DNA from 3 places in the Streptomyces sp. NPDC018029 genome. Region 1 is predicted to be linked to each of the others. Evidence: predicted binding sites of a transcription regulator. Region 1 holds the regulator's gene; each other region holds the start of a gene.
What was found. Region 1 encodes HrcA, which represses chaperone genes, less so after heat shock. Its sites were predicted from a motif close to TTNGCACTCNGNNNNNCNGAGTGCNAA; they were not measured.

Region 1 (7,892 bases):
CCGGAGAACGCCCGGGTCAGCTCGGTCCGTACGAACAGCGGGTTGGTCATGGCCTGCTTGTGCAGGGCGTTGGCGCCCGACTCGGGGGTGACGAGGAACGCCGTGCCGAGCTGCGCCGCGTCCGCGCCCGCCGCGAGCACCGCGGCGATCTGCGCGCCGCGCATCAGCCCGCCGGCCGCGACGATCGGGATCTGCGCGGTCTCGCGGACCTGGGTGATGAGGGAGAGCAGCCCGATCCCGGAGCCGTCGGCCTCGGGGTTGTCCTTGTGCGTGCCCTGATGTCCGCCCGCCTCGATGCCCTGCACGCACACGGCGTCGGCGCCGGCCCACTGCGCGGTCTGGGCCTCCTCCGGCGTGGTGACGGTGACGACGGTCAGGGTGCCGACGCGCGCGAACGCGTCGAGGACGTCGCGGGTGGGGCACCCGAAGGTGAAGGAGACCACCGGCACCGGGTCGTCGAGGAGGATCGCGAGCTTGGCGTCGTACCCGTCGTCACGCCCGCTGTCCGGGTCGCCGAGCTCCGTCTCGTACCAGGTGGCCTCGCCGGCGAGCTGGCTGCGGTAGACCTCGACGGCCGCGGGGTCCGCGGTGTCGGGCTGTGGCATGAAGAGGTTGACGCCGAAGGGTTGCGAGGTCAGCCCCCGCAACTGTTTGATCTCCTGGTACATCCCGTCGGCCGTCTTGTACCCGGCGGCGAGGAACCCGAGCCCGCCGGCCTCGGCGACGGCCGCGGCCAGCTGCGGCCCGGAGGCGCCGCCCGCCATGGGGGCCTGCACGATCGGATGGCGGCAGAGAGCGGTCAGTGCGGAGGACATGCACGCATCGTGCCACGCTCCTTCGACCGTGCCGAATCGCGTACCCCGCGCCGGGTGTGCGCCGCCTCGTCTGCCCCATCGACCGCCGTCGGCAACTGCGGGCCGTCCCGGGTTGCTCGCGCAGTTCCCCGCGCCCCTTGAAGGCCCGTTCCGGGCCCCTTCAAGGGGCGCGGGACGGTCGTCTTCAGGGGCGCGGGGAACTGCGCGACCAGCCCCCACCGCCCCGCAGGTGACCGACAAGGCCACCGCTCAAGGCGCTACCGCCCGTTGAACGCATCCTTGAGGCGGGAGAACAACCCCTGCTGCCCCGGCTGGAACTGCCCCGTGGGCCGCTCCTCCCCGCGCAGCTGCGCCAGCTCGCGCAGCAGCCGCTCCTGCTCGGGGTCGAGCTTCGTCGGCGTGAGGACCTCGACGTGCACGATGAGGTCGCCGCGTCCGCCGCCGCGCAGGTGCGTGATGCCGCGCCCGTGCAGCGGTACCGACTGGCCGGACTGCGTGCCGGGCCGGATGTCGATCTCCTCCAGGCCGTCCAGCGTCTCCAGCGGCACCTTCGTGCCGAGCGACGCCGCGGTCATCGGGATCGTCACCGTGCAGTGCAGATCGTCGCCGCGCCGCTGGAAGACGGCGTGCGGCAGCTCGTGGATCTCGACGTAGAGGTCACCGGCGGGGCCGCCGCCGGGGCCGACCTCGCCCTCGCCCGCGAGCTGGATCCGCGTGCCGTTGTCGACACCGGCCGGGATCTTGACCGTCAGGGTCCGGCGCGAGCGGATCCGCCCGTCGCCCGCGCACTCGGGGCACGGCGTCGGCACGACGGTGCCGAAGCCCTGACACTGCGGGCACGGCCGCGACGTCATGACCTGCCCGAGGAAGGACCGCGTGACCTGCGACACCTCACCGCGACCGCGGCACATGTCACAGGTCTGGGCGGACGTCCCCGGCGCGGCACCCTCGCCGCTGCAGGTCGTACAGACGACAGCCGTGTCGACCTGAATGTCCTTGGTGGTCCCGAAGGCGGCCTCTTCGAGGTCGATCTCCAGGCGGATCATGGCGTCCTGGCCGCGACGCGTGCGCGAGCGCGGGCCGCGCTGCGACGCCGTCCCGAAGAACGCGTCCATGATGTCGGAGAAGTTGCCGAAGCCGCCGGCGCCGAAGCCGCCCGCGCCTCCGCCGCCGCCCGACTGGGACAGGGGGTCGCCGCCGAGGTCGTAGACCTGCTTCTTCTGCGGGTCCGACAACACCTCGTACGCGGCGTTGATCTCCTTGAAGCGCTCCTGAGTCTTCGGATCCGGATTCACATCCGGGTGAAGCTCACGCGCCAGCCTCCGGAAGGCCTTCTTGATCTCGTCCTGGGAAGCGTCGCGGCGCACGCCGAGTACGGCGTAGTAGTCCGTGGCCACTTACGACTCCGCCAGGATCTGTCCGACGTAACGTGCCACTGCGCGTACTGCTCCCATCGTTCCCGGATAGTCCATGCGGGTCGGTCCGACCACGCCGAGTTTGGCGACTGCCTCGCTTCCCGAACCGTAGCCGACCGAGACCACGGACGTGGAGCTGAGCCCCTCATGGGCGTTCTCGTGACCGATCCGTACGGCCATGCCCGAATCCTGCACCTCACCAAGCAACTTGAGGAGCACGACCTGCTCCTCAAGGGCTTCGAGAACGGGCCGGATGGTGAGGGGAAAGTCATGTCCGAAGCGGGTGAGATTGGCGGTTCCGCCGATCATCAGCCGTTCTTCGGTCTCCTCCACGAGCGTTTCGAGGAGGGTGGAGAGGACCGTCGCGACCGTGCCGCGGTCCTCGGTCTCGAAGGCCTCGGGCAGGTCCTGCACCAACTGTGGCACATCCGCGAACCGGCGCCCCGCGACCCTGCTGTTCAGCCTGGCCCGCAGGTCCGCGAGCGCACTCTCGCCGAACGGCGCCGGGCAGTCGATCATGCGCTGCTCGACCCGTCCCGTGTCGGTGATCAGTACGAGCATCAGCCGGGCCGGAGCCAGCGAGAGAAGTTCCACGTGCCGCACCGTCGACCTGGTGAGCGACGGGTACTGCACGACGGCGACCTGCCGGGTCAGCTGCGCGAGCAGCCGCACCGTACGCCCCACGACGTCGTCGAGATCCACGGCGCCGTCGAGGAAGTTCTGGATGGCGCGACGCTCGGGCGCGGTCATCGGCTTGACGCCGGCGAGCTTGTCGACGAAGAGGCGGTACCCCTTGTCCGTCGGGATGCGCCCCGCGCTGGTGTGGGGCTGGGCGATGAACCCTTCCTCCTCCAGCGCCGCCATGTCATTGCGGACGGTGGCCGGGGAGACCCCCAGACGGTGCCGCTCGGTGAGCGCCTTCGAGCCGACGGGCTCCTCCGTCCCCACATAGTCATGGACGATGGCGCGCAGCACTTCGAGCCTGCGTTCACTGAGCATCGCGCACACCTCCAGCTGTCTCTGTGAGCCCCGCCTGGCACTCACCGCGGGCGAGTGCCAGCCTTTCAAAGGGTCAGTGTACGGCCGTCGGGTACGGCCCCGGCAAGACAGCGGCTGCCGAACACCGCGCGTGCGGATAGCGTCACCGTATGAACGTGACGCCGGCATGGGAAGCGGCGGGCTGGGAGCGGCTCGCACCGCGCGTGGGGCGGCGCCGCCTGCCCCGCTGGGACTGTACGGCGGGGCTGGTCGTCGGGGACGACGCGGCCCTCATGATCGAGGCCGGGTCGAGCCTCGCGGAGGGCGCGGCCCTGCGGACACAGGCCCGGCAAATCCTCGGCGGGGGCCGCCGGGTCACCCATCTCGCGCTGACCCACCCGCACTTCGACCACGTCCTCGGCGCGGCCGCCTTCGCGGGCGTGGAGGTGTACGGGGCGGTGGGCATCGAGACGGTCTTCACCAAGGGCCGCGAGGAACTGCGCGAGGACGCGGTACGCCACGGCCTGGACGCGGACGCGGCGGCGGAGGCCGCCGACCTGCTGGTCCACCCGCACCACCTGGTGTGCGGGGAGTGGACGCTCGACCTGGGCGGCCTCCAGGTGCTGCTCGCGAACATCGGGCCCGGCCACTCGGGCCACGACCTGGCGGTCCTCGTCCCCGGCACCGACGGCGCACCGGAGATCGTCTTCTGCGGTGACCTCGTCGAGGAGTCGGGCGAACCGCAGGCGGGCCCGGACGCGGTGCCGAAGCGGTGGCCTGCGGCGCTGGACCGCCTCCTCGACCTGGGCGGCGAGGACGCGCTGTACGTCCCCGGACACGGCGCCACGGTGAATGCGGCATTTGTCCGCGCGCAACGCGCCACACTGGCAGCCCGCTTCGGCGTGTCGTGACCGCAACGCCTTCCGCTCTTCCTATCGTCACCGGAATGCGCCAGTACTCCGCCGACCTCACGCCCCCTTGGAAGAAGCCGAAGCCCGTACCGGAGGTGGCGGCGGACGCCGGCCTCGTGGTCGAGGAGCTGAGCACCGGTTTCTGCGGGGCGGTGATCCGCTGCGAGAAGACGGCGCAGGGCCCGACGGTGACGCTGGAGGACCGCTTCGGCAAGCAGCGCGTGTTCCCGATGGAGCCCCGCGGGTTCCTCCTGGACGGCCGCCCGGTCACCCTGGTCCGGCCCACGCAGGCTTCTGCTCCTGTACGTCCCTCCCGTACCGCCTCCGGTTCGGTGGCCGTCCCCGGGGCGCGGGCCCGGGTCGCCCGCGCGGGACGTATCTACGTGGAGGGCCGTCACGACGCCGAACTCGTCGAACGCGTCTGGGGCGACGACCTCCGCATCGAGGGCGTCGTGGTCGAGTACCTGGAAGGCATCGACGACCTCCCCGGGATCGTCGCCGAGTTCGCCCCCGGCCCCGACGCCCGCCTCGGCATCCTCGTCGACCACCTGGTCCCCGGCTCCAAGGAGTCCCGCATCGCGGCGGAGGTCACCAGCGCCCACGCCCTGGTGGTCGGCCACCCCTACATCGACGTATGGGAAGCGGTGAAACCCGCCTCCGTCGGCATCCCCGGCTGGCCCCGCGTGCCACGCGGCCAGGACTGGAAGACGGGCGTGTGCAGAGCCCTGGGCTGGCCGGAGAACACCGGCGCGGCCTGGCAGCGCATCCTGAACTCGGTCCACTCCTACAAGGACCTGGAGCCCCCGCTCCTGGGCCGGGTCGAAGAACTGATCGACTTCGTCACCCTGCCGTGACGCGGTGGTGCGAGACCTAGTCGACCAGGTCCCGCACCACCGCGTCGGCCAGCAACCGGCCCCGCAGCGTCAGCACGGCCCGCCCGGCCCCATAGGGCTCGGCTTCGAGCAGCCCGTCCGTCAGCGCCCGCCGGGAGGCGGCCAGGCCGGCCTCCCTCAGCAGCGACAGCGGACATCCCTCCCGCAGCCGCAGCTCCAGCAGGATCCGCTCCACCCGCCGGTCCTCGGCGGAGAGCACCTCACGCCCGGCCCCGGGCGACCCCCCGCCCGCCAGTGCCCCCGCGTACGCCCCGGGATGCTTGACGTTCCACCACCGCACGCCCCCCACGTGGCTGTGCGCGCCCGGCCCGGCGCCCCACCAGTCGGCCCCGCGCCAGTACAGCTCGTTGTGCAGGCACCGCCCGGCCTCGGACGTCGCCCAGTTGGACACCTCGTACCAGTCGAAGCCCGCGCCGCCCAGCACCTCGTCGGCGATGAGGTACCGGTCCGCGTGGACGTCGTCGTCGGTCATCGGCACCTCCCCGCGCCGGATCCGCCGGGCCAGCTGCGTGCCCTCCTCCACGATCAGCGCGTAGGCGCTCACGTGGTCGGGACCGGCCCCGATCGCCGCGTCGAGCGAGGCCCGCCAGTCGTCGTCGGTCTCGCCCGGCGTGCCGTAGATCAGGTCCAGGTTCACGTGGTCGAACCCGGCCGCCCGCGCCTCGGCGACGCACGCCTCGGGCCGCCCGGGCGTATGCGTACGGTCGAGCACCTTCAGGACGTGCTGCTTCGCGCTCTGCATGCCGAAGGAGACCCGGTTGAACCCGCCCTCCCGCAGCTCGCTCAGATACGCCGCGTCGACGGACTCCGGATTGGCCTCGGTCGTGATCTCGGCGTCGACCGCGAGCCCGAACTCGTCCCGCACGGCGCCCAGCATCCGCACCAGGTCCCCGGCGGCGAGCAGCGTCGGCGTACCGCCCCCGACGAACACGGTCCGCACGGGCCGCGGGTCGTCCCCGAGGACCTTCCGGGCGAGCCGCACCTCGTCGACGAGGGTGTCCGCGTAGTTGTCCCGGGAGGCGAGCACGCCACCGGAGCCGCGCAGCTCGGTGGCGGTGTACGTGTTGAAGTCGCAGTAGCCGCAGCGCGTGGCGCAGTACGGGACGTGCAGGTAGAAGCCGAGGGGGCGGGAGGCCGCGCCGTCCAGGGCGGACGCGGGCAGCGCCCCGTCCTCGGGCATGGGCTCACCATCGGGCAGTGCGGAAGGCATGTCTTCGATTGTCCCGCACCCTCGGGCAACCCCGCGCCGCTCACTCATTCGCTCCCTGAGCCCGAAGCACCAGCAACGCGAGGTCGTCGTCCGGCGGCCGCTCCGAGAACTCGTGGACGAGCCTGCGGATCCGCTCCGCCACCAGCGGAGCGTCGAGCCCCGCGCACTCGGCCAGCGCCGCCGCGAGCCCGTTCCCGTCGTCGAACTGGCGCCGCCCCGTCCGGCGCTCGGTCACGCCGTCCGTGACGCACAGCAGCGTCTCACCGGCCCGCAGCTCGAAGCTCTCGCTGGTGTACGTCTCGTCGTCGACGACCCCGAGCAGCATCTGCGGAGTGGCCGCTTCCCGTACCTCTCCCTCCGGGGAGAGCAGGAGCGGCAACGGATGCCCGGCGCACGCGATCGTGCAGCGCACGCCCCCTTCGTACGGCACGAGCTCCCCGTACAGGAGCGAGAGGAAGCGCGAGGTGGGCCCGTCGGGCGGCACGCCCTGCCCGCCCGCCACCGCGACGACCGCCGCCGCCGCGTCCGCCGCCTCGGTCGCGTCGTCGAGGAGCAGCTGGTTGAGACGGTCCATGACCTCCGCGACCTGGTACCCCTCGCGGGCGAGGAGCCGCAGCCAGGGCCGGGCGAGCCCGATGACGACGGCCGCCTCCGGCCCCTTGCCCTGCACGTCGCCGAGCGCGAAGCACCAGCGGCCCTCCCCCGCCTGGAACACGTCGTAGAAGTCGCCGCCGGGGCCGCCTTTGTCCCGGGGTTCGTAGACCAGGCCGCTCTCGACGCCGGGGATCTCCGCGACCTTGCTGGGGAGCAGCCCGCGCTGGAGGACCTGGCTGATGTTGGCCTGGCGCTGGTAGCGCCGGGCCGTGCTGATCGCCAGGGCGACCCGGCGGCTGAAGTCCTCGACGAGGCCGGTGACCTCGTCGGGGAACCGGACGAGGCCGGCCCGGCCGATGAGGAGCGTGCCCAGCGCGCGCCCGCCCGCGGTCAGCCGGTACGCGAGTGCCGCGCCGGACGAGCCGGACGCCGCGGAAGCGTCGAACACAGCGGTCGCCCCGGAGCCGGACCCACCGGACCCACCGGGCGCCGGCTCACCCGCCCCGCCCACCAGCGCCTCCCCCGGCCAGGGAACAGGAAACGCGCCCGAGCCCGCCGCCTCGGGCAGCCGGGGCGGCTCCTTCTCCAGGACGCGGCGCAGTTCCTCTATCCGGTGCTCGCTGGTGTGCCACACACGGGCGAGGCGCGCCCCCGGCGCCCCCAGGCCCCCGCGCGCCGGCCCTTCCGAGGCGTCCTCCAGCCACACCGCGCACCAGTCCGCGAGGCGCGGCACGAGCAGCTGCCCGGCGAGGGCGGCCACCATGTCCTCGTCGAACTGCCCGGCCAGCAGGTCGGACGCCTCGGCGAGGAAGGTCAGCGCGCCCCTGTTGACCCACTCCATGTCGTTCGAGATCCGCTTGGGCAGCGGGGCGAGGATCTCGGCGGCGCGCAGGCCGCGCTGCAGGGCCTGCTCGCTCGCGTACGACTCGATCTCGTGGGCGGCCCGGACGCCTTCGACGGGCAGCCGGGCCCAGACCGTCTTGACGCCCGTGCGGTAGGTGATGCCCCAGGAGCCGGAGAGGGTCGCGACGAGTTGCAGGCCCCGGCCGTACTCGGGGGTGCCTGAGGACGGCGGC
Region 2 (7,892 bases), on a different contig from region 1:
CGGTGTAGTCGCGGTAGACCGCCAGGTCCTGCCGGGAGGGGTAGGCGAAGGCGACGTGCACGACGCGCTCGCGCCACTCGGGGTGGGTGTCGAGCAGCTCGCGGTAGGCGTGCAGGCCCCGCACGATGTTCTTGGACAGCTCCGTCCGGTCCACCCGGACGATCAGCTTCCGGTCCTCGCCGTCCTGCGTGCCCGCCTGCTCCCGCAGCGCCCGCATCCGCTCCTCGACGTCGTCGCGCCGCGACCGCTCCCGCAGGAAGTCGGCGTCGGCGCCGAGCCCGTGCACCCCGATCCGCGTGCCCGAGGTCCCGCCGACGAGCCGCACACAGCACTCCGTGAACGCGTCCGCCCACCGCCCGGTGAGGAAGCCGAGCCGGTCGGCGCCGAGCATCCCGCGCAGCAGCTGCTCGGCCACGTCGTCCGGCAGCATCCGGAAGTAGTCGGCGGGCGCCCACGGGGTGTGCGAGAAGTGGCCGATGCGCAGGTCCTCGCGGAGCTCCCGCAGCATGCCCGGCACCAGCGCCAGGTGGTAGTCCTGCACCAGGACGGCCGCCCCCGGCCCCGCCTCCTCGGCGAGCGCCTCGGCGAACGCCCGGTTGTACGTCTCGTACGCCGCCCACTGTGCGCGGAACTCCGGTCCGAAGACCGGTTCCAACGGCGTCTGGTAGAGCAGGTGGTGGACGAACCACAGCACCGAGTTCGCGATGCCGTTGTACGCGTCCGCGTGGACGTCCGCGTCGATGTCCAGCATCCGTACGCCGGGCTCACCGACGCCCCGGCGCACCGCCTCGCGGTCGCCGTCGCCGAGCGCCGCGCACACCCACAGGGCGTCCGCCTCGTCGCCGATGGCGCTGAGCCCGGAGACCAGGCCGCCGCCGCCACGCCTGGCGGTCAGCTCACCGTCCTCTCCGACGGTGTACGAGACGGGGCCGCGGTTGGACGCGACGAGTACCTGTGCTGCTGACGAACCGTGCTCGGAGACCATGTGGCAAAACGTAGCCCGTCCCGGGGCCGGGCAAACGTACGGGCTCCGGGTCACGCCACGCGGCGGTGCGCGTACTCGGCGATGCTCGTCATGGGCGGCCGCTCCTCCGTGTCGACCGCGTACGTCCGCGGCACGAACGCGTGCTCGCCCCGCTCGAACTGCGTGAGCTCGGGGCGTACGAGATGCCCGCGCGCGAGCCGCAGCTGTGCCGTCCGGTAGATCGCCGCCGCCATCCGCCCGAGCGCCTGCCCGTCCTGGTGCCGGTGCTTGCGCACCCCGACGTCCACCTGTGCCAGCGCGTCCAGGCCCACCGTGTGCAGCGCGTCGACGAGCAGGCCGAGCTCCACGCCGTACCCGACGGGGAACGGCAGCCGCTCCAGGAGCGACCTGCGGGCCGCGTACTCGCCGCCGAGAGGCTGGACGAACCCCGCAAGCTGCGGCCAGTGCATGTTCAGGAGCGGCCGCGCCATCAGCTCCGTCACCCGGCCGCCCTGCCCGGCGGCCTCGCCGAGCGGGCGGTCGTACATCGCCTTCACGAAGGCCACGTCCGGGTCGGTGAGCAGCGGTCCCACGATCCCCGAGACGAAGTCCGCGGAGAACTCCCGCAGGTCCGCGTCGACGAACGCGACGATGTCACCGCTCGTCGCGAGCAGCGAGCGCCACAGCACCTCGCCCTTGCCCGGGACCGCGGGGACGCGCGGCAGGATCTCGTCCCTGCGGACGACCTTCGCGCCCGCCGCCGCGGCGACCTCGGCCGTACGGTCCGTGGAGCCGGAGTCGATCACCACCAGCTCGTCGACCAGCGGGACCTTCTCCATCAGCTCGCGGCGTATCTCGGCGACGATCTCGCCGACCGTCCCCTCCTCGTCGAGCGCGGGCAGCACGACGCTCACCGAGGCGCCGCCGGCGCGCTTGGCCTCGGCGAGCCGGGCCGGCGGCCGGTCGGCGACGGACCAGGAACGCCTGCTGAGCCAGCGCTCGACCTCTTCCAGCACGGTCGCGGTCCTCCCATAGGTGATCGATGAGGTGATCGATGTGATCCATCTCGCGGTTCGGACGACTATCTCAAGGGTCCGGGGCTTCGGTTACAGTCTTGAACAACGCCGGTGACCATCGCATGTCGGGGTCACCGCCGCGTTGAGATCGACAACTGAAACCCATAATCGAAAACCGCTCATCCAGAGGGGCAGAGGGAAACGGCCCGTTGAAGCCCCGGCAACCCTCCCGCCGACCGCGAGGTCACGGTGGGGAAGGTGCCAATTCCGTCTCGCGGCGAGATGCGTCGCGAGGAAGATGAGGAGAAAGGGCCTCGCCTCCATGGCTGTGCAGACCGTCGCCACCCAGAGCACCACCCCTTCCGTCGACCTCGGGCCCGCCTCCGGCCTCTCCTGCCGTGAGTGCGGCACCACGTTCCCGCTCGGCCCGATCTTCGCCTGCGTCGAGTGTTTCGGCCCCCTCGAAGTCGCGTACGACCTGCCGCTCGGCGACCCGGAAGCCCTCCGCAAGCAGATCGAGGCAGGCCCCGCCAACATCTGGCGCTACGCCCCGCTGCTCCCCGTCCCCGCCGACGTGGCCGACAAGCCGAACCTGAACCCCGGCTGGACCCAGCTCGTCAAGGCCGACAACCTCGGCCGTGAACTCGGCTTCGAGCAGGGCAAGTTGTTCGTCAAGGACGACTCCGGCAACCCCACGCACTCCTTCAAGGACCGCGTCGTCGCGCAGGCCCTCGAAGCGGCGCGCGCCTTCGGCTTCACCACGCTCTCCTGCTCCTCCACCGGCAACCTCGCGGGCGCCGTCGGCGCCGCCGCCGCCCGCGCCGGCTTCCGCTCCTGCGTGTTCATCCCGCACGACCTGGAGCAGGGCAAGGTCGTCATGGCCGCGGTCTACGGCGGTGAACTCGTCGGCATCGAGGGCAACTACGACGACGTGAACCGCTTCTGCTCCGAGCTCATCGGCGACCCGCTGGGCGAGGGCTGGGGCTTCGTCAACGTCAACCTGCGGCCGTACTACGGCGAGGGCTCCAAGACCCTCGCGTACGAGATCTGCGAGCAGCTCGGCTGGGAGCTGCCCGACCAGCTCGTCATCCCCATCGCCTCCGGCTCGCAGCTCACGAAGATCGACAAGGGGCTGAAGGAGCTCATCGCCCTCGGCCTGGTGGCCGACAAGCCGTACAAGATCTTCGGCGCGCAGGCCGAGGGCTGCTCGCCGGTGTCGACCGCCTTCAAGGCCGGCCACGACGTCGTACGCCCCCAGAAGCCGAACACCATCGCCAAGTCGCTGGCCATCGGCAACCCCGCCGACGGGCCGTACGTCCTGGACATCGCGCGCCGCACGGGCGGGGCGGTCGAGGACGTGAACGACGAGCAGGTCGTCGAGGCGATCAAGCTGCTCGCCCGCACGGAAGGGATCTTCGCGGAGACCGCGGGGGGTGTGACGGTGGGCGTCACGAAGAAGCTCTTCGAGGCGGGGCTTCTCGACCCGGCCCTCACCACGGTGGTCCTGAACACCGGGGACGGCCTGAAGACGCTTGACGCTGTCGCCGAGACTTCGCAGGCCACCGCCACGATCAAGCCGAGCCTTGAGGCGTTTCGCTCCGCGGGCCTTGCCGGCTGAGGTTGTTGCTTCCCTGCGGGGCCGTTGTGGCTGGTCGCGCAGTTCCCCGCGCCCCTTACGGGGCCCGTATCCCCCTGAGGTGAACCATGAGTGTCAACGTTCGCATCCCCACCATTCTGCGCACCTACACCGGCGGCAAGGCCGAGGTTGCCGCCGAAGGGGCGAATCTGGGTGAGGTCATCGCCGACCTGGAGAAGAACCACACCGGGATCGCCGCCCGCGTCCTGGACGACCAGGGCAAGCTGCGCCGCTTCGTCAACGTGTACGTGAACGACGACGACGTCCGCTTCGAGCAGGGCCTGGAGACGGCCACGCCGGACGGCTCGGGCGTCTCGATCATTCCCGCCGTCGCCGGCGGCTGACCTTTTCGCAAGCACCCTGCGTAATTCGAATTGCCCCCTCCGCGAGAGAAGCGGAGGGGGCAATTCTGCTTGGTTGAGCGCGGTACAGTTGGGAAGCGTGCTTCGCCGTCAGTGCCGAGTGCATATACGAAGTCGGCCCGGAGCCGACAAGAAGTAGCCAAAGCGCACTGCCCATTTGAGCCCCATGTGCCTTTTGCCCGGCCCGACTTGCCCTGGATTCCGGTGAATTCTCCGCATATTACCGATCGGGCGCGCCCAGAATTCTCGTCCGATTGACCTGTTGCAGACGGCAGTTGGACAGATACATTCAGCGGCGGTCGACGCGTTCCGGCGCACACCCCCAATCAGTGGGGGGTGAGGTCTGACCCGGGTCCGCGAAGTGCGGTCCTGTGCAAGGGCCAGTAATAGGGGAGTTAGGCATGGCTCAGGGCACCGTCAAGTGGTTCAACGCGGAGAAGGGGTACGGCTTCATCGCGGTCGACGGTGGTGCGGATGTTTTCGTCCACTACAGCGCGATCCAGATGGACGGCTACCGCACCCTTGAAGAAGGTCAGCGAGTCGAGTTCGAGATCTCGCAGGGCCAGAAGGGTCCGCAGGCGGACATGGTCAAGCTCGCCGTCTAGCTCGGCGCGATCGACCACCGAAGCAAGCATCGCGAGGGGCTCGTATCCCACAGGGGTACGGGCCCCTCGTGTGCGTCCGGTGCGGGCCCCCGGGGGGCGTCCGTGCTCCCGCGCGCCGGGCGGATCTGGCGGGAGCACCTTGCACTCGTGGGGGTCGAGTGCTAATCATTGGGCTTAGCACTCTCCGAGTGAGAGTGACAGAACTTGGATCGGGTCGGTGAGGTCCGCAGGCCGCGTGGGGCAAGGAACCACACGGCACGCAGTCCGTCCGTCGCGGGCACCAGCACGGTCCGTTTGCGTTTCCACCCCGTCCGGGAGGACCACTTCACATGGCCAAGATCATCGCGTTCGACGAGGAGGCACGGCGCGGCCTCGAGCGCGGCATGAACCAGCTCGCCGACGCCGTCAAGGTGACCCTGGGCCCCAAGGGTCGCAACGTCGTCCTCGAGAAGAAGTGGGGCGCCCCCACGATCACCAACGATGGTGTTTCCATCGCCAAGGAGATCGAGCTCGAGGACCCGTACGAGAAGATCGGCGCCGAGCTGGTCAAGGAGGTCGCGAAGAAGACGGACGACGTCGCCGGTGACGGCACGACGACCGCGACCGTCCTGGCCCAGGCCCTGGTGCGCGAGGGTCTGCGCAACGTGGCCGCCGGTGCCAACCCGATGGCCCTCAAGCGCGGCATCGAGAAGGCCGTCGAGGCCGTCTCCGGCGCCCTGCTCGAGCAGGCGAAGGATGTCGAGACCAAGGAGCAGATCGCTTCGACGGCCTCCATCTCCGCCGCCGACACCCAGATCGGCGAGCTCATCGCCGAGGCGATGGACAAGGTCGGCAAGGAAGGCGTCATCACCGTCGAGGAGTCCCAGACCTTCGGTCTGGAGCTGGAGCTCACCGAGGGTATGCGCTTCGACAAGGGCTACATCTCGGCGTACTTCGCCACCGACATGGAGCGTATGGAGGCGTCGCTCGACGACCCGTACATCCTGATCGTCAACTCCAAGATCTCCAACGTGAAGGACCTCCTTCCGCTCCTGGAGAAGGTCATGCAGTCGGGCAAGCCGCTGCTGATCATCGCGGAGGACGTCGAGGGCGAGGCCCTGTCCACGCTGGTCGTCAACAAGATCCGTGGCACCTTCAAGTCCGTCGCCGTCAAGGCCCCGGGCTTCGGTGACCGCCGCAAGGCCATGCTCGGCGACATCGCCATCCTCACCGGTGGCACCGTCATCTCCGAGGAGGTCGGCCTCAAGCTGGAGAACGCCGGTCTCGACCTGCTCGGCCGCGCCCGCAAGGTCGTCATCACCAAGGACGAGACGACCATCGTCGACGGTGCCGGTGACAGCGACCAGGTCCAGGGCCGCGTCAACCAGATCCGCGCCGAGATCGAGAACAGCGACTCGGACTACGACCGCGAGAAGCTCCAGGAGCGCCTGGCGAAGCTCGCGGGCGGCGTGGCCGTCATCAAGGCCGGTGCCGCGACCGAGGTCGAGCTCAAGGAGCGCAAGCACCGCATCGAGGACGCCGTTCGCAACGCGAAGGCGGCCGTCGAGGAGGGCATCGTCGCCGGTGGTGGCGTGGCCCTGCTGCAGGCCTCCCAGGTCTTCGAGAAGCTGGAGCTTGAGGGCGACGAGGCCACCGGTGCCGCCGCTGTGAAGCTGGCCCTCGAGGCCCCGCTGAAGCAGATCGCGGTCAACGCCGGCCTCGAGGGCGGTGTCGTCGTCGAGAAGGTGCGCAACCTGACCGTCGGCCACGGCCTGAACGCCGCGACCGGTGAGTACGTCGACATGATCGCCGAGGGCATCCTTGACCCGGCGAAGGTGACGCGCTCTGCCCTGCAGAACGCCGCCTCCATCGCCGCGCTGTTCCTCACCACCGAGGCCGTCATCGCCGACAAGCCGGAGAAGGCGGGCGCTGCCCCGGCCGGCGGCGGCATGCCGGGCGGTGACATGGACTTCTGATCGACCTCTGGTTGATCACTGTCCCGTACGTACCGAGGGCGGCACTCCTTCTCGCGAAGGGGTGCCGCCCTCGGGCGTTTCCCGTCCCGCCCTACGGCAGGCGGTCCATGATCCAGGTGCAGAGTTCCTCGGTGACCAGGGTGTGGCCCTCGTTCCGGGAGGCGCAGAGGAATTCGTCCAGCTCGCTCTCCTCCTCCGCGGAGGCCGTGACCGGCGCGTAGAGCTTCTCGTGGGTGTCGATGTCGCGCAGGGCGATGGCGCTGACCGTCGGCACGAAGCAGTGCTCGCGGAAGTCCGCCTCGGAGCCGAGGCCGATCAGTGCGGGGATCTTGTTCAGCTCGTCGGCGAGGATGCCGAAGCCCTCCAGGGTGCCGCCCGGCGCGCCGTCGATCTCGGGCAGGCCCGTGGTGCGGATGCGGGGCCTGCGCAGGGTCACCACCCGCAGCTGGGCGACGAGCTGGTCCTCGCCCGCGGACTGCGTGTACAGGTGGGTGCCGGTGATGGCCAGGCCCTTGCCGTGGAAGGCCTGCTCGCCGGCCGGGATGCCGTTGCTCTCGCCGATGCGGGAGCCATTGGACACGCCGATCTTCTTCGGCCGCGAGGGCCAGCGGCCCACCCGGTCCAGCTCGGCGAGGAAGGTGCCGCGCTCCTTGTCCGTGTCCGGGGTGTCGCCCCACTCGCTGATGTGCTGCCACAGCAGCTGGCGGGCGGCCGGACTGTTCATCTGGTTCGAGAACGCCGCGTTGAGGCGCCGGATGTAGTGCGCGAACGACTGCAGCGCGACGGGTATCCAGGCGCCGCGGTGCGGGCTGTCGTACGAGAAGTACAGGGCGGTCTGGTGGTCGTTCTCGCCCGTCCCGCCGTCGTGCTCCATCTTGGCGAGCGCGTACCGCGTGACGAGTCCGCCCATGCTGAATCCGCCGACCGTCAGCGGGTGATCGCCGTTGCGCCGCGCGATGGTCTCCAGGATCGCGGCCCTGGCGACCTCGGCGTTCTCCAGGATCGACGCGCTCCGCTCGTCGAAGCCGACGAGGATGACGTCGTACCCGCGGCCGCGCAGAGCACTCAGGAACGGGAACGGGCCGCGTTCCATGATCTCCCAGGAGAAGTCGAGGTCGCTCGGTCCCGAGCTGAAGCCGTCGCTGATGACGACGGGCCGCGTCAGGCCCTTCGCCCGGTCGGCGAGGTACACCCAGGCGGTGCCGCCGGGCAGCGCCCACTCGTCGTCGGGCTGCGGGGCGGCGGCGGGGGCCTCGCGGGCCTCGCGGGGGCCCGGGGCGAGGGTGATGCGGGCGGCCGACCCGATCGCCTCGGCCACCTCCCGCTCGTCCATCTCCTGAAGATCGGGCTGAAC
Region 3 (7,892 bases), on a different contig from region 1:
GAAACCCCCTCCGGCGCAGACACACGCGAAGAAACTTCGAAAAATCTCGGCGACGATGTCGAAACGGGCGTCTCCCGTTCGTCGCAAGGGTGAGAGGCGAGGAGAAGCCCCGCCGCCACCCGATGGGAGACCACCATGCCGCGCTACCTGACACTGATCCGCATCGACGAGAACAACGCCCCCGAGGGCGGCCCGAGCCCCGAGATGCAGGAGCGCATGGGCGCACTGCTCGAAGAGATCACCAAGGCCGGGGTGATGCTCGACACCGCGGGCCTGAAGCCGACCTCCGAAGGCACCCGCGTGACGTGGGACAAGGGCGAAGTGTCCACCACCGACGGCCCCTTCACCGAGACCAAGGAGGTCATCGGCGGCTACTCGATCTGCCAGGCCAAGGACATGGCCGAGGCGGTCGAGTGGACCACACGGTTCCTCAAGACCCACGACGACCACTGGACGATCACCGCGGAGGTCCGGGAGATCGAGGGCTGAGAGCCACAGGCTCCGAGAGCCGCCAAGACCGGCGCGCGCCTTTGCGGGTCCCGTGCGGGGATGCTCTGATGGATGGCCGTGAGCCATCCGCCGGAGCAGCCCCGCCAGGTCATCGAGACCGTCTTCCGCATGGAGTCGCCACGCATCATCGCCGGCGTCACGCGGATCGTACGGGACGTCGGCATCGCCGAGGAGCTGGCACAGGACGCCCTGGTGGCGGCCCTCGAACGGTGGCCCGGGGAGGGCGTCCCGGACAACCCGGGCGCCTGGCTCATGGCCACCGCCCGGCACCGCGCCATCGACCTGGTGCGCCGCCGCGAGCGCTACGCCCAGAAGCTCGCGGAGGTCGGCCGCGACCTGGAGACCACGGCGCCCCACGTCGACGAGACCGCCGACCCCGACGCCATCGACGACGATCTGCTGCGCCTCATCTTCACGGCCTGCCACCCGGTGCTCTCCGCCGAGTCCCGGGTGGCGCTCACGCTGCGCCTCCTCGGCGGCCTGACCACCGGCGAGATCGCCCGCGCCGTGCTCGCCTCCGAGTCGACCGTGGCGCAGCGGATCGTGCGCGCCAAGCGCGCCCTCGCCGCCGGGGGCATCGACTTCGAGGTCCCCTACGGCCCGGACCGCGACGCCCGCCTCGGCTCGGTCCTCGAAGTCATCTACCTGATCTTCAACGAGGGGTACGCCGCCACGGCGGGGGACGACCTGCTGCGCCCCGCCCTGTGCGAGGACGCGCTGCGCCTCGCCCGGGTGCTCGCCGCCCTGATGCCCGACGAGTCCGAAGTGCACGGCCTGGCCGCGCTGTTGGAACTGCAGGCCTCGCGCACGGCGGCGCGCACGGGCCCCTCAGGCGAGCCCGTGCTGCTCAAGGACCAGAACCGCACCCGCTGGAACCAGCTGCTGATCCGGCGCGGTTTCGCCGCGCTCGCGCGGGCGCAGAGCATGGCGGCCTCGCCCGCCGGGGGCCTCGGTCCGTACGCCCTCCAGGCCGCGATCGCCGCCTGCCACGCGCACGCGCACACGTACGAGGACACCGACTGGCAGCAGATCGCCGTCCTCTACGGCCTGCTCGCCGCCCGCGCCCCCTCCCCGGTGGTCGAGCTGAACCGGGCGGTCGCGGTCGCGATGGCCCAGGGCACGGAGGCCGGCCTGGTCCTGGTCGACGCGCTCGCCGCCGAGTCCGCGCTGCGCGACTACCACTTGCTGCCCAGCGTGCGCGGTGACCTGCTGGCGCGGCTCGGCCGGCGGGCGGAGGCCCGCGCGGAGTTCGAGCGGGCGGCGTCGCTGGCCAGGAACATGCGGGAACGCGAACTGCTGCTGGAGCGGGCGGCCGGCTGTTAGGGCTGTGTCCCCCGGGTGACCGGGTGGCCGATCAGCATGGTCGGGGCGCCCGCGACGCGGGTGAGGAAGACGGTCGCCGCGTTCTTCCCCTGCGGCTTCACCTTGCGCCGCAGCTCCTCCGGCTCGACGGCGGAGCCGCGCTTCTTGACGGTGAGGATGCCGACCCCGCGCTCCCGCAGCAGCGCCTTCAGCTTCTTCACGTTGAAGGGCAGCTGGTCGGTGATCTCGTACGCGGTGGCGTACGGGGTGTCGTGCCGGGCGTCGGAGGTGACGTACGCGATGGTCTCGTCGATGAGCCCGCCCCCGACCCGCGCGGCGACCTCGGCGACCAGGTGGGCGCGGATGACGGCGCCGTCCGGCTCGTACAGGTAACGCCCGACGGGACGCACCTCCGGGTCCGGCAGCATCGCGGCGAGCGAGGTCCACAGGGAGGCGCCGCCGGGCAGGAGCGTCGCGCGGTGCGAGGCGGGGGTGTCCGTGCCGAACCACAGCACGGCCTCCTTCACGTCGCCGCCGTCCGAGATCCACTCGGCGCCGGCCTCGGCGGGGATCGCCTCGTGCGGGATGCCGGGCGCGATCTTCAGCGCGGCGAGCGTGGCCTCGAGCGCGGCGCCGATCGCCCAGGACAGGGGCGGGGAGTAGGCCTCGGGGTCGAAGATCCGGCCGCGCCCGCCCCGCCGTGCCGGGTCGACGAAGACGGCGTCGTACGCGGAGGTGTCCACCTCGGTGACATCCGCCTCCCGGACCTCGATGAGGTCAGCGAGACCGAGGGCGTCGGCGTTGGCGCGGGCGACCGCGCAGGTCAGGGGGTCGCGGTCGACAGCGAGCACGGAGATCCCGGCCCGCGCGAGCGCGATGGCGTCGCCGCCGATGCCGCAGCAGAGGTCGGCGAGTGAACGGACGCCCAGGTCCCGGAAGCTCGTGGCGCGGTGGGCGGCGACGGAGGCGCGCGTGGACTGCTCGACGCCGTTCGGCGTGAAGAACATCCGGGCCGCGTCCTCGGCGCCGAACTTCGCGGCGGCTCGGCGGCGCAGCCGGGCCTGCGCGATGGCGGCGGAGACCAGGAGCGCCGGGTGCGTGCGGCGCAGCCGGGTGGCGGCGGCGAGCTCCTGCGCGGGCTCGACGTCCCGCACCTCGTCGAGCAGGGCAAGGCCCTCGTCGGTGCGCAGGGCGGCGAAGGCGGCGAGGGGGTCGCCGAGGTCGGTCTCGTGGCCGCTCGGCGTGTTCGGGTCGTTCACCTGCCCCATTGTGGGCCAGTCGGTGGATGGTGGTCGGCCGGTGGCGGTGTCGGGCCCTCGCCACGGCCTTGAACTGCGAGGATCCGGCGCCATGCAACTAGTACGACAAAAGGAAGAATCCGCCAGAAGGCGGAAGAATCAGGTGCGTGTCCTGGTGGCCGCCCTGTCCGTCGCGGCGATCGCATCGGGCTGCGTCTCCGGGGACGAATCCGACGGCGTGAGACCCGCCCACGGCCAGCAGCCGCTCAACGCCCCACCCGCCCGCGCCCTCGACGCCTACGCCAGGAAACTCGCAGCGGTCCAGGTGGCACGGGCCGCGGCGGCCAAACGCTGGGGCCTGGCGAAGACCCCGCTCGCGGCACCCGCGCCACCCCGGACCAAGCCGCGGCTCACCACCCGCAAGGGCTTCGAGGTCAAGGGGCACAAGGGCCTGCCGCCGGTCTTCACGACCATCCCCACCAAGAAGAAGGTCGTCTTCCTGACCATCGACGACGGTGCCGAGAAGGACCCGGCGCTGCTGAGGATGATGAGCGACCTGCGGATCCCGTACACCGCGTTCCTCAGCGACTACCTCGTCAAGGAGGACTATGCCTACTTCAAGAAGATGCAGTCCCGCGGCGTCGTCCTGAACAACCACACCCTCAACCACCCCTACATGCCCGGACTTTCGTACGAGGGTCAGCGCCGCGAGATCTGCGGCATGCAGGACGTCATCCAGAAGCGCTACGGCAAACGCCCCAAGCTCTTCCGCCCGCCGTACGGCAACTACAACGAGGACACCCTGCGCGCCGCCAAGGCCTGCGGGATCAAGGCGGTGCCCCTCTGGGCGTCGGAGGCCTTCGCCGACCGCATGGAGTGGCGCGAGTGGGACAAGGACCTGCACCCCGGCGACATCATCCTCACGCATTTCCGGGGGCGTGAGGACTGGAAGGGCACCATGCCCGACATGGTCCGCCGGGTCATGAAGACCGTCACCGCCAAGGGGTACGCGGTGGCCAGGCTGGAGGACTACCTGTGACCCCGCGGGCGCGAGCGCACCGCCGCATCCTCGCCGCGGCCCTCCTGTGCGGAGCACTCGCGCCCGCACTGCTCACGGGCTGCGCGGATTCGGTGGACCCGATCGAGCGACTGGGCAGAAAGGCAGCGGAGAAACTCCCCTCACGCAAGCCCACGGGAGAACCGGACGCTCGCCGCTGTGGGCAGGCGTTCCGCTGGGCGGAACGGGTGGGCACAGCCCACGGTGCCGAGCACGAAGAACCGAGGCGCCCCCCTGTCGCCGACGGGGAACCCCGGACGACCGCAACCCGTTGCCCCGAAGGGGCAACGAGTACCCCCCTCCGCTGACGCCCGGCGCGCAGCCGATTGGCACTCCGCTTGACCGAGTGCTAACCCGCGTCCTAGTCTCGCTTCTGGCACTCCCCACTGGAGAGTGCCAACAGCGACGGGCAGGTCCGGCACCCGCGACGACGGATCCACCTGGTCGCCACACCTCAGACTCTTAACCCCGTGAGATCTCCGAAGGGGGAGACCGGATCGTGACGACCGCCAGCTCCAAGGTTGCCATCAAGCCGCTTGAGGACCGCATTGTGGTCCAGCCGCTCGACGCCGAGCAGACCACGGCCTCCGGCCTGGTCATTCCGGACACCGCGAAGGAGAAGCCCCAGGAGGGTGCTGTCCTCGCCGTGGGCCCGGGCCGCTTCGAGAACGGCGAGCGCCTGCCGCTCGACGTGAAGGTCGGCGATGTCGTGCTGTACAGCAAGTACGGCGGCACCGAGGTGAAGTACAACGGTGACGAGTACCTCGTCCTCTCGGCCCGCGACGTGCTCGCGATCGTCGAGAAGTAGTTCACCCAGCAGATTTGCTTTCCGAGCTGCGCCCCTGGTCACCCCGCTGATTGCCGGGCGGCGAGGGGCGTAGTTCGTTACAACCGAGTTTTCGAGAGGGCTGAATCGCTCCCATGGCGAAGATCCTGAAGTTCGACGAGGACGCCCGTCGCGCCCTTGAGCGCGGCGTCAACAAGCTTGCCGACACGGTCAAGGTGACGATCGGCCCCCGCGGCCGCAACGTCGTCATCGACAAGAAGTTCGGCGCCCCGACCATCACCAACGACGGCGTCACCATCGCCCGCGAGGTAGAGGTCGACGACCCGTACGAGAACCTCGGCGCCCAGCTGGTGAAGGAGGTGGCGACCAAGACCAACGACATCGCGGGTGACGGCACCACCACCGCCACCGTGCTCGCCCAGGCCCTCGTCAAGGAAGGCCTGCGCAACGTCGCCGCCGGCGCCTCCCCGGCCGCCCTGAAGAAGGGCATCGACGCCGCCGTCGCGGCCGTCTCCGAGGAGCTCCTCGCCACCGCCCGCCCGATCGACGACAAGGCCGACATCGCGGCCGTCGCCGGTCTGTCGGCCCAGGACCCGCAGGTCGGCGAGCTCATCGCCGAGGCGATGGACAAGGTCGGCAAGGACGGTGTCATCACCGTCGAGGAGTCCAACACCTTCGGCCTGGAGCTCGACTTCACCGAGGGCATGGCCTTCGACAAGGGCTACCTGTCGCCGTACATGGTGTCCGACCAGGAGCGTATGGAGGCCGTCCTCGACGACCCGTACATCCTGATCCACCAGGGCAAGATCTCGTCGATCCAGGACCTCCTGCCGCTGCTCGAGAAGGTCATCCAGGCCAACTCCTCGAAGCCGCTCCTGATCATCGCCGAGGACGTCGAGGGCGAGGCCCTGTCGACCCTGGTCGTGAACAAGATCCGCGGCACCTTCAACGCCGTCGCGGTGAAGGCCCCCGGCTTCGGCGACCGCCGCAAGGCGATGCTCGGCGACATGGCCACCCTCACCGGTGCCACCGTCATCGCCGAGGAGGTCGGCCTCAAGCTCGACCAGGTCGGCCTGGACGTGCTCGGCACCGCCCGCCGCGTCACCATCACCAAGGACGACACCACGATCGTCGACGGCGGCGGCAACAAGGCCGACGCCGACGCCCGCGTCGCCCAGATCAAGGCCGAGATCGAGGCCACGGACTCCGACTGGGACCGCGAGAAGCTCCAGGAGCGCCTCGCGAAGCTGGCCGGCGGCGTGTGCGTCATCAAGGTCGGCGCCGCCACCGAGGTGGAGCTGAAGGAGAAGAAGCACCGTCTGGAGGACGCCATCTCCGCGACCCGCGCCGCGGTCGAGGAGGGCATCGTCTCCGGTGGTGGCTCCGCCCTGGTGCACGCCGTCAAGGTCCTCGAGGGCAACCTCGGCAAGGAGGGCGACGAGGCCACCGGTGTCGCCGTCGTCCGCCGCGCCGCCGTCGAGCCGCTGCGCTGGATCGCCGAGAACGCCGGCCTCGAGGGCTACGTCATCACCTCGAAGGTCGCCGAGCTCGAGAAGGGCTTCGGCTTCAACGCCGCGACCGGTGAGTACGGCGACCTGGTCAAGGCCGGCGTCATCGACCCGGTCAAGGTCACCCGCTCCGCCCTGGAGAACGCCGCGTCGATCGCCTCCCTGCTCCTCACGACCGAGACCCTGGTCGTCGAGAAGCCGGCCGAGGAAGAGGCCGACGCCGGTCACAGCCACGGTCACGGCCACTCGCACTGACCGCTGCGCTCGCTTGAACGGTGACTGAGGCCCGGCTTCCCTTACGGGGAGCCGGGCCTCAGCCCATTCCGGCTTCGCGTCTGCCGGGTTGCGCTCACGTGGACGGGTGCGGGCCGTGGTCCGTCCTCGCGCAGTTCCCCGCGCCCCTTAAGGGGCGTCCCCTCCCCGGGAAGCTACTGCGGCCCGTACTTGCGGCCCGTCCGCGACGTGACCCCGCCCAGCAGATTCCGCGGCGTCACCTTCACCACCCCCATCAGCGCCTTGTACCGCGGGTCGGGGACGGACAGCGTCTTGCCGCGGGCGAGGTCGGCCAGGGCGACCGCGACCAGCTTGTCCGCGTCGAGCCACATCCAGTTGGGGATGTTCGACGTACCCATCCCGGCACGCTGGTGGAACTCCGTGCGTACGAAGCCGGGGCAGAGCGCCATCAGCCGCACCCCGGACCCGGCCAGGTCCTTCGCCGCGCCCTGCGTGAACTGCACGACCCACGCCTTGGACGCGCCGTACGTCCCGCGCGGCACGAACGCCGCCACCGACGCCACGTTCACGACACCGCCGCGGCCGCGGTCCCGCATCGACGCCGTCGCCGCCGACGTCAGCCGGAGCACCGCCTCGCAGTGCACCTTGAGCATCGTCAGCTCGTCCTCGAGCGACACCTCCAGATAGCGGCCCTTGTTGCCGAACCCCGCGTTGTTGATCAGCAGGTCGACCGCGTCCCGCCGGTTCGACAGCCGCTCCTCGACCGCCTCGATGCCCGCGTCCGTCGCGAGGTCGGCGGTGAGCACCTCCGCCTCGATGCCGTGCCGGTCGTGCAGCTCGGTCGCCTGTTCGCGCAGCCGCTTGGTGTCGCGAGCCACCAGCACGAGGTTGTGCCCGTCACCCGCGAGGCGCCGCGCGAAGGCGGCGCCGATGCCGGCGGTAGATCCCGTAATCAGAGCCGTAGTCATGGCCCAAGGCTAGTGAGATCCCGTGACCGCGTGCTGCGCCACGTACTTGCGCGCGCGTGCGGCCGTCTCCGGGTGCAGTGCGTCGCCCGCCGCGAGCAGCTGCGGCAGCAGCGCCTTCTCCGTCGTGACGGCCCGGTACTGCAGGCCGACGGTGACCTCGTGCGCCGGCCGGTGCAGGATCTCGATGCGGTCCCCGGCCCGGATCTCACCCGGTTCGATGACCCGCAGATACGCGCCGGGGGCGTCCCCCTCGGTGAACCGCTTGATCCACCCCTTCTCGCCGAGGTG

Region 2: a site for HrcA is predicted at 4,758-4,784, ahead of groL (chaperonin GroEL). Genes of this name have one in related genera too.
Region 3: a site for HrcA is predicted at 4,993-5,019, ahead of groL (chaperonin GroEL). Genes of this name have one in related genera too.

What each region holds. Positions count from the first base shown of each region.
Region 1 covers NZ_JBIRFV010000001.1:512,867-520,758, forward strand. The annotation lists gene ACH4D5_RS02280 (nitronate monooxygenase) at 1-815, opposite strand, end outside; gene dnaJ (molecular chaperone DnaJ) at 1,073-2,212, opposite strand; gene hrcA (heat-inducible transcriptional repressor HrcA) at 2,213-3,229, opposite strand; gene ACH4D5_RS02295 (MBL fold metallo-hydrolase) at 3,385-4,119, shown strand; gene ACH4D5_RS02300 (DUF3097 domain-containing protein) at 4,155-4,973, shown strand; gene hemW (radical SAM family heme chaperone HemW) at 4,990-6,222, opposite strand; gene ACH4D5_RS02310 (SpoIIE family protein phosphatase) at 6,263-7,892, opposite strand, start outside.
Region 2 covers NZ_JBIRFV010000005.1:168,561-176,452, forward strand. The annotation lists gene ACH4D5_RS17075 (trehalose-6-phosphate synthase) at 1-985, opposite strand, end outside; gene ACH4D5_RS17080 (glucosyl-3-phosphoglycerate synthase) at 1,036-1,980, opposite strand; SAM riboswitch class I at 2,157-2,285, shown strand; gene thrC (threonine synthase) at 2,279-3,598, shown strand; gene ACH4D5_RS17090 (MoaD/ThiS family protein) at 3,685-3,960, shown strand; gene ACH4D5_RS17095 (cold-shock protein) at 4,380-4,583, shown strand; gene groL (chaperonin GroEL) at 4,913-6,538, shown strand; gene ACH4D5_RS17105 (esterase/lipase family protein) at 6,630-7,892, opposite strand, start outside.
Region 3 covers NZ_JBIRFV010000003.1:156,519-164,410, forward strand. The annotation lists gene ACH4D5_RS09365 (MFS transporter) at 1-93, shown strand, start outside; gene ACH4D5_RS09370 (YciI family protein) at 136-489, shown strand; gene ACH4D5_RS09375 (RNA polymerase sigma factor) at 562-1,833, shown strand; gene ACH4D5_RS09380 (methyltransferase domain-containing protein) at 1,830-3,080, opposite strand; gene ACH4D5_RS09385 (polysaccharide deacetylase family protein) at 3,163-4,089, shown strand; gene groES (co-chaperone GroES) at 4,607-4,915, shown strand; gene groL (chaperonin GroEL) at 5,029-6,657, shown strand; gene ACH4D5_RS09400 (SDR family NAD(P)-dependent oxidoreductase) at 6,831-7,604, opposite strand; gene ACH4D5_RS09405 (MOSC domain-containing protein) at 7,614-7,892, opposite strand, start outside.